3 regions of the Priestia sp. YIM B13486 genome follow, and region 1 is predicted to be linked to each of the others. Evidence: riboswitches for the same ligand, from Rfam matches in the RefSeq annotation. Region 1 holds a riboswitch; each other region holds the start of a gene.
What was found. Region 1 has a riboswitch for cyclic di-AMP ahead of ACFX4G_RS00190 (APC family permease). Riboswitches for the same ligand answer to the same signal wherever they lie in the genome.
Positions count from the first base shown of each region.

Region 2: another riboswitch for cyclic di-AMP. It lies ahead of ACFX4G_RS21165 (potassium channel family protein); the one in region 1 lies ahead of ACFX4G_RS00190 (APC family permease).
Region 3: another riboswitch for cyclic di-AMP. It lies ahead of ACFX4G_RS27585 (glutamate/proton symporter GltT); the one in region 1 lies ahead of ACFX4G_RS00190 (APC family permease).

Region 1 is NZ_JBHZOZ010000001.1:38,613-41,732, forward strand. It holds gene ACFX4G_RS00190 (APC family permease) at 1-1,787, opposite strand, end outside; cyclic di-AMP (ydaO/yuaA leader) riboswitch at 1,949-2,089, opposite strand; gene ACFX4G_RS00195 (N-acetylmuramoyl-L-alanine amidase) at 2,281-3,120, opposite strand, start outside.
Region 2 is NZ_JBHZOZ010000009.1:124,823-127,942, reverse strand. It holds gene ACFX4G_RS21175 (Lrp/AsnC family transcriptional regulator) at 1-184, opposite strand, end outside; gene ACFX4G_RS21170 (carboxymuconolactone decarboxylase family protein) at 305-763, shown strand; cyclic di-AMP (ydaO/yuaA leader) riboswitch at 879-1,023, shown strand; gene ACFX4G_RS21165 (potassium channel family protein) at 1,148-1,807, shown strand; gene ACFX4G_RS21160 (TrkH family potassium uptake protein) at 1,811-3,120, shown strand, end outside.
Region 3 is NZ_JBHZOZ010000023.1:17,761-20,880, reverse strand. It holds gene ytvI (sporulation integral membrane protein YtvI) at 1-283, opposite strand, end outside; gene ACFX4G_RS27585 (glutamate/proton symporter GltT) at 497-1,756, opposite strand; cyclic di-AMP (ydaO/yuaA leader) riboswitch at 1,863-2,002, opposite strand; gene ACFX4G_RS27580 (undecaprenyl-diphosphate phosphatase) at 2,276-3,100, opposite strand.

The DNA of each region.
Region 1 (3,120 bases):
TTTTTACGGTAAAGCAAATGTGCTTTTAACAGCAGACTGGACTGATTGTGAAGGATATTTTGCCAGCTTTTTTTCGTAATGAATTGCGGAATAACGACCGTAATAGCCATATTATTTTCCCGGGCTTTTTCCTCAGCCATATCGATGAATCGAAACAGCGGCCGCACTAAGCTGCGGTATTGAGAATGAAACGTAACAATACGAATATCAGGCTGCCACTTCTCCCACTTCTCTTCCATTCTCTTTTCGCTTTCTCGATCAAAGGCTACATGTACTGCAATAACGGTATCGCCAATCGTTCTTGCATAATTTAATGAATTTTCTACTACCTTTGTCATTCCTGCTACAGGAACAATGACCACACTTCCTTCAAGCTTTCCAATCTTTTCTCCTTGCTTAATGCGAAGCTGCTCTCCTACCGCTTCATAATGCGTATGAATGCGATGAAAAATATAGACAATAACCGGTAAGAAAATGAGCACGGACCATACTTGTGAAAACTTCGTTGTAAACAAAATAATTAGCACAGTTAAGGTAATGAGGGCACCAATTAAGTTAATGGTTAGCTTCCCTTGCCAGCCGGCCGGCTTTTCTCTAAGCCATTTGACAATCATGCCTGTTTGAGAAAGCGTAAATGGAATAAACACCCCGACTGCATAAAGAGGAATTAATTGTTCAGTCGCTCCTTTAAAAGCTACAATTAAGACAATAGAAGCAATCCCAAGGGTCACAATTCCATTTGAATAGCCTAGTCGATCGCCACGAATTTGAAACATTCTTGGCATGTATTTATCAGACGATAAGTTGACAGCTAGCAAAGGGAAAGCTGAAAAGCCCGTATTCGCCGCTAGCACTAGAATTAGAGCTGTTGTGCCTTGAATAAAATAATAAAATCCATTTCGTCCAAACACACTCGATGCAATTTGTGATACAACCGTTTCATCTGCTTTTGGAGAAATGCCAAGCCAATAAGCTAAAAACGTGATGCCAGAAAATAAAACGGCTAAAATACCGCCCATCAGCATTAATGTATGAACAGCATTTTTTGCACCTGGCTCTTTAAAGTTAGGCACTGCATTTGAAATAGCTTCTACACCTGTTAATGCTGAACAGCCTGACGAAAAAGCTTTTAATAATAAAAACAAACTAATACCTGGCACTACTGTACCGAGAGAGGGATGAAGCTCAGGTGAAACTTGACCTGTCGCTATTTTAAACAAGGCTACCGCTATTAACAAAATAAGAGCAATAACAAATAAATAAACCGGATAAGCTAATACGGAAGCGGATTCTGTTACACCACGTAAATTTAAGACGGTAATAAAAATCACCAGCAAACACGCAATTACTACATTGTAATGATGCAGCGTTGGAAAAGCCGAAGTTAAAGCATCGGTTCCTGCTGAAACACTCACAGCAACTGTTAAAATATAATCCACCAACAGTGATCCTCCAGCGATAAGTCCAGGATTTTCTCCTAAATTGGTTTTCGAAACAATATAAGCTCCTCCGCCTTGCGGATACGCATAAATAATTTGGCGATATGAAAGAATTAAAGCCGTGAGCAGAACCAATACCCCAAGCGCAATTGGAATCGAATACCAATAGGCAAGGACGCCGACTGTTGCAAGTACAATCAAAATTTGTTCTGTTCCATAAGCCACTGAAGATAAGGCATCTGATGATAAAATAGCCAGTGCTTTAAGCTTACTAAGCTTTTGATCGCCTAACTCTTTTGTTTTAAGCGGCTTTCCAATCAATAATCTTTTGAGAACTGAATAGTTCACGTAATTTCCCTCCGATGATTGCTTAGCTACTATTTACTGTCGTTGCTAAGCTCCGTTACAAGTTCACGAATAAGTGATATTATCCCTTAAAAATACCTTTTTATGTTAAAAAAGCGCACAAAAAAAACACTAAGGGTTCTCAGCGTTTTTACACAGCTTAAACCTCCTCTCCAAAACGCTTATGGGGTTAGCTGTCGGATTCGGGCTATGAGAGTAGCCCTACCTTTAAAAAAGGATTCACCCCAAGTGACAATGCACAAATTTGGGTCCCCCACTTCTGACGAATTAAGCGATAACAGGTCAATATAATTTTCGGTTAAATGGTATGATCGATAACATGTTTCTTTCATAACTATCCTTTGTTCTTAGATAATATACTCCCGTACAAATGGTTTGTAAAGCATTATTTTACGCAAACCATAAAATAGTGCTTAAGGCGCTTTTAACAGAAAAACAAAAGGTCTTCTGCCCGCTTACAGAAGACCTTTTTGCTTTAACTTTTTGCTTTTAAAACGGCTGCTAGCTTGTTTTTCGTTTGAGGACCATAAATACCATCCACATCATAAGGAAGATACACAAGCTGAAAACGTCTGACTGCATCTTTCGTTTGAACTCCATATATTCCGTCTACTGAACCTACTTTAAAATTCACCGCGTTTAATGCTTTTTGAAGCTGCTTCACGGCTTCTCCAGAATCACCTTGTTTTAAAATTCCATTTGGAAGTGGATATTGTTCCGAAGGTGGAGTTGGTGACGGTGTTGGAGATGGGTTTGGTGAAGTCCCTGAAGGAATAACAATTGTTTTTCCAACCTGTAGTGTTAAAGGATCAGAAAGCCCTGTATTCGCTTCTTGAAGCGCTTGTACTGTTATGTTGTACTTCTGTGCAATACTGTAAAGCGTATCTCCTTGCTTGATCGTATACGTTTTTGTACCTGGTTCAGAAGGTGATGGATTCGGAGTTGGTGTTGGATTGGGGTTTGGAACTGCACGACGAGGTAAATTCAAATAGACGGCAATTCCTTTTGCATACGATTCACCCATGCTTTTTAAAAAAGCTTCGTTTTGGAGAAGTGCTGCATCGGTGCGGTTATCAATAAAGGCTATTTCAGTTAGTACTGCGGGCATATTTGTTAAGCGAAGCACCGCATAATTGGCTGATTTTCGACCGCGATTCGGATGATTATACGACAGCAGCGTTGGCTGTACTTGGCCGTGGACAATTGATTGAAACGTTTTACTGGCATTGCTAGCGCTTCTATAAACATAATCTTCATATCCTGTTCCTCCACCGGCATTTACGTGAATAGACATAAATACATCTGCTCCCCACGA
Region 2 (3,120 bases), on a different contig from region 1:
GCAGCTTTTCATAATCAATATCAATCGTATACCCTTTTATAACGCCAAAGCTCTCTAGCTGCCTTACTCGCTCTGCCACCGAAGGAGGAGACAAATTAATTTGTTTTCCTAGCTCTCGTAAGGAAAGGCGGCTGTTTTGCTGCAGCGCCTGCAAAATCGATAAATCAATTTCATCAATTTTCAATTGAAAACCTTCTTTCTCATTAACGTTTCATTTGATTAGTAATAGTAGATAAAATGTTTTATATGTAATCTGAAATTTCCATTTTTCTTACTATAATAATTAAAAAGGAGTGAGTGAAAAATGGCAAGAGTTTTATTAGCAAACGAAGAGGGAACAAATTTTGAAAAAGCATTGAATTTAATTCCGCATGTAAAAAGATTGTACGATGAGCTTTACGAAACGCTTTGGAACAGCGGTATAGTAGAAAAAGAGACTAAGGAAAAAATGAGGCTTTACCTAGCAGGTGTTAACGGCTGTGAGACATGTATGAGCATGTCATATGTAGGCGATGAGACGCTTAATCAAAAAGTGTTAAGAGAAAAAGAGCTGGAAGAAAAAGATCGACTGCTGTTTCGATTTATTGATGTATACCGGGTGCGTCCAAGGGAGTTGACGGATGCTGATATGGATCAATTAAAGAAATTTTACAGTGATACGCAGCTGTTAGAGCTTTTAGCTGTTATTAATTTATTTGATCAATTTCACAAAATGATTGTCAGTTTAGATTTATATGATTTTTGCAGCTTGCAGGGCAAGTGAGGTCTTCCCTAAAAATATCTTGACAGACAAAATCCACAGGAGTAAGATAGCTTTCGTGAAGTGAAATGTATCATGAATCGAATCGATTATTCTAAAAAATAGATCATAGACATTTGAATAAAAATCGCTTAATCCATTACGGAGCGGAGGACCCATTATTTACGCACATATTGTGCTCCGGGGTGAATCCTTAAAAAGGTAGGGTTACTCTTAAAACCCGAACCCGACAGCTAACTTCGCAAGCGTTTTGAGGGGGAAGAGTGTGAAAAAACACAGGAGCCTTCCTGTGTTTTTTTGCGCTTTTTTTAAGAAAAAGATGTAATTTTTTAGAAAAAGTATAAGCTAAGAGAACACACAGCAGTTGAAGAAAGGAATAAATACATTATGAAAAAACAGTTTGCTGTATTGGGATTAGGTCGTTTTGGAGGCAGTTTGGTTGAAGAGTTTGCTAATCTGGATGTGGATGTGCTCGCTATTGACCGCAATCAGGAGGTAGTAAATAAATTTAGCAACTCAGCTACATATGTTGTGCAGGCGAATGCAATTGATGAAGCTAGCTTAAAGGGGCTAGGTATTCGCAATGTTGATCATGCTCTTATTTCGTTTGGGGATGATATCGAAGCGAGCGTGCTCGCAACGATGCTTTTAAAAGATATGGGCGTTAAGCAAGTATGGGTAAAAGCAGTGAATATGTATCATCAAAAGGTGCTGGAGAAAATAGGAGCGGACAAAGTCATTCATCCTGAGCGCGATATTGCTAAGCGTATTGCTCATCACGTGGTGTCAGAAAAGATCATTGATTACATTGAACTGTCAAAGGATTATAGTATTGTCGAAATTGTCGCCTCTAAGAAACTTCATAATAAAACGCTGTTTGATTTGAACATTCGTGCCAAGTACGGCTGCAACATTATCGGCTTTCAGCGAAAAGACGGGGAAATGGTGATTTCGCCTACCGCGCATGAAATAATTGAACAAGGAGATATGCTGATTGTTATCGGACATAATCGCGATTTGAACCGTTTTGAAGAAGAAGGAGTTTAACTTATGAAAAAACAAATCATTAAACTCACCCCTCCGCAGCTGCTTGTCTCCATTTTTGGCGGAGGAATTATTATAGGTGCTCTTCTATTGATGATGCCTGTTTCTACTACTGAGCCCATCCGGTGGGTAGACGCCCTTTTTACGTCTACTTCCGCGATGACAGTAACCGGCTTAGCCGTCGTAGATACAGGTACACGTTTTACCGTCATTGGTCAAACGATTATTATGCTGTTAATTCAAATAGGCGGTCTTGGCATTATGTCATTTGCCGTGTTGATTTTTATGATGCTAGGTAAAAAAATTGGATTTAAAGAGCGTATGCTCGTTCAGCAGGCATTAAATCAAACGAGCATCGGCGGAGTTGTCCTGCTAGTTAAAAGACTGTTTATCTTTTCATTTTTAATTGAGTTTGTTGCACTTATCTTTCTAGCGATACGCTGGGTTCCGGAGTTCGGATGGTCTAAGGGGCTGTTCTTTAGCTTGTTTCATTCGATTTCGGCTTTTAATAACGCAGGGTTCGGACTATTATCTGACAGCCTGGTTCAGTATGTAGGAGATCCCATTATTAACATAACGATTTCTTTTTTGTTCATTATCGGTGGATTAGGGTTTACCGTCCTTGCAGATATGTGGGTAAAAAAATCCTATAAAAAGCTAACGCTGCATTCGAAAATTATGATCATCAGCACGTTTGCGATTAACGTGGTTGCCATGCTTTTTATTTTTTTCTTGGAGTACAGCAATCCACATACGCTCGGAAGTTTGTCATTAGGAGACAAAGTGTGGGCATCTTATTTTCAAGCTGTAACGACACGTACAGCAGGTTTTAATAGTATCGATATAGGAAGTTTGCATGATTCCACTATATTTTTAATGGTTATGTTAATGTTTATTGGTGCAGGAAGTGCTTCAACAGGAGGCGGTATCAAACTCACGACGTTTGTGGTGATTATTTTTTCTGTATGGGCATTTTTACGAAGCCGGGAAGATATTGTGCTATTAAAGAGACGACTTCTTCCTCTTCACGTGTTTAAGGCACTAGCCATCACGATGATTTCAATTATGTTTGTATTTGGGGCCATTTTCCTGTTAAATATTTCGGAAAACCTGCCGTTTGTAAAAATTATGTTTGAAGTTGTTTCTGCATTTGGAACAGTAGGTTTATCGATGGGAGCAACTCCTGAACTTTCGTACTTTGGACGCGTGATTATTATCTTTATCATGTTTTTAGGAAAAGTGGGGCCATTAACGCTTGCGTTTTCATTATCTAAGCAAAAGCGTGAAGCCGTTCGTTATCCAAATGAAGATATAAT
Region 3 (3,120 bases), on a different contig from region 1:
AGATTTCTTTTACAAAGGAAGGCGCTATCTTTGAAAGAGCAACCACTTGCGTAACGATTGTCCGAACAATAAAAAATCCAATAAGTATGAGCGAAACAACATATAAAATGAAGGTCATAAGCACTGCGTAGACTCTCTTCATTTTAAAAGATTGATGCAATTTTTGAACAATACCCTCAAGCGCTAATGCTGTTAATAAAGCAAACACAATCGGTAAACTGTAAGGGATTAACAAACATACGATTACTATCGAGGCGATGACCCATATTCGCTTTTTCCACATACTCTACTATCCCCCAACTAGCTAAGCTATCTCTATATTTATTGATAAAGAAAGGAACCAGTGACTGCTTTTATGTAAGAATAAAATTTGGATATATTTATACCTGATGTTACATATTATAGGGTCAATTTCCATAATAATAAAGGAATTATTATGAAAAAAGCTACTTATTCTAATTTTTTGAATAGAATAAGTAGCTTTTTAATTTATAAATTAGCCGGCTCTCATGACCTCTGTACCTTTTTTAGGGTCAAATTTGCCTTCAGATTTAGACATCACAATTGCTGCTAGTGTGTTTCCTACTAAGTTAACAACCGTACGTGCCATATCCATGATTCTGTCTACTCCAGCAATGAAGGCTAATCCTTCTGCCGGAACGCCGATTGTTCCAAGAGTAGCCAGTAATACAACAAATGATGTTCCTGGCACCGCAGCCATTCCTTTAGATGTAACCATCAATACCAGAATGAGCGTCAGCTGTTGAACGATCGTTAAATCAATACCATACACCTGCGCTAAGAATAACGCTGCAATCGCTTGATAAAGAACGGAACCATCTAGGTTAAATGTATAACCAATTGGTACAACGAACGATACGATAGCTTTTGGACAGCCCATCTTTTCAAGTTTTTCCATAATTCGCGGAAGAACTGTCTCAGAGCTAGATGTACTGTATGCTAACAACAGTTCATCTTTCATATAGCGGAATAAGTGGAAAATGTTAATTCCTGCCCATTTCGCAATTCCTCCTAATACAACAAGTAGGAAGAAAATTAACGCTAAGTAAACTAAGATAACAAGCTTTCCTAATGAAAGGAGTGAATCTAAGCCGAATTTTGAAACTGTTACACCAATTAAAGCAAATACACCAATTGGCGCCACTTTCATTACAAGGTTTACCACGTGAAACATTGCGTGAGAAACACCGTCGAAGAATTGTACAACTGGCTTTCCTCTTTCCCCAATTGCCGCTACTCCTAGTGCAAATAACACTGTAAAGAAGATAATTGCTAGCATGTCTCCTTCAACAATTGACTGGAAAAAGTTTGTCGGAACAATGTGTAAGAAAGTTTCAGCCACTGACTTTCCTTCTTGCTGTTCGGATGTTTCAACGTATTGTGAAATATCACTCTTCTGTGCTGAATGAATGTCTACACCTTGCCCAGGATGAAAAATATTAGCAACCAATACACCGATTACAATTGCAAAAGTCGTAATAATTTCAAAATAGAGAATGGTTTTAACGCCGAGCTTTCCGACCTGTTTGCCGCTTCCTGCTCCTGCAACTCCAACGACTAAGCTTGAGATAACAATTGGAATAACAATCATCTTAATTAATCTTAAAAATAGGTCTCCTAGCGGCTGTAGGTATGTTACTACACGCGGATCGTTAAACCAAATTACCCCTACAAGAACACCGAGGATTAATCCGGTAAAAATCTGCGTAGCCAAACCAAAACGAATTTTTTTCATAGATGTACCTCCCCAAAGATGTATGACATTTGTATATACTTTTCTGAAAAAACAAAAAAAGACTATTCTTAAGAAAGAACAGCCTTTTACTTACGCTATTTTGGGCTCTTTCTCTCAATAAAGCAAACGGGGTTAACTGTCGGATTCGGAATTGAGAGTTTCCTACCTTTTGTAAGGATTCACCCCAAGGCAGCTTTACTGCCGATAATGATTCCCCCGCTCTATACGATTAAGCTTATTATTCAGTTTTTATAAAATTAAAACGATCTATACGTTGTCATACGTTTTTTACAGTCAATAAAACTAAACAGAAGTCTTACTTTTACTTAACTTTATACTGCACAAATATTAATTTACTATTTTTCGACACGTTTTGTCAATACCCATGTTTATAAAACGCTTTCAAAAGGCGATAATATATATTTATACAAAAAAGCTATTGCAATGTTGCAATAGCTTTTTCTTGCTCTTTGAGTCTCTATTAGAAGTTTAAGGGACTAAAGAACACGCATGTTTATTTTATAAAAATACAAAATATAGAATAGCTGCTAACACAATTCGATATAGTGCAAATGGTACTAATTTGATACGATTAATTAATTTCAGGAAAAAGCGAATAGACACCAGCGCAAAAATAAAGGCGCTGATAAAACCAGCAATAAAAAACGGTAGTGCATCTGATGTGAAATACTGCCAGTTTTTAACCAATGAAAGTCCACTTGCTCCTGCCATGATTGGCACTGCCATAATAAATGTAAAATCTGCCGCTGCCTTATGGCTCATTCCAAGAAGAACCCCTCCTGAAATCGTTGAGCCTGAACGAGAAAAACCTGGCCAAAGAGCAATACATTGAAACAGTCCTATACCCAGTGCTTGTCCATAAGACATTTGGTCCACCGTCTCTACACGCGGACGTTTAGGTCCAAACAAATCTGCTAGAATCATTAATACAGCTCCGACTACTAAGCCAATTAGCACCGTATTTAAAGAAAACAAATGTTCATCAATGTAATCATCAAACAAAAGACCTAACACTCCTGCGGGTAACAGACCAACAATTACTTGCATTAAATTCAAACGATTTGTCGGTCCAATTGGAGCGGCTGGCTTTTTTCCCAATCCTAATAAATTAATGAAACGATCTTTAAAAATAACTACTACTGCTAAGATCGACCCTAGCTGAATAACAATTTTAAATGTATTAGCTACGGGAGATGAAAATAATTCTTTTGAATTTAACCACAGGTCATCCACAATAATCATATGCCCAGTTGACGAAACAGGAGCAAACTCTGTTAAACCTTCTACAATCCCTAAAATGATTGCTACAATAATTTCCCACATAAAGCTATATACCTTGCCTT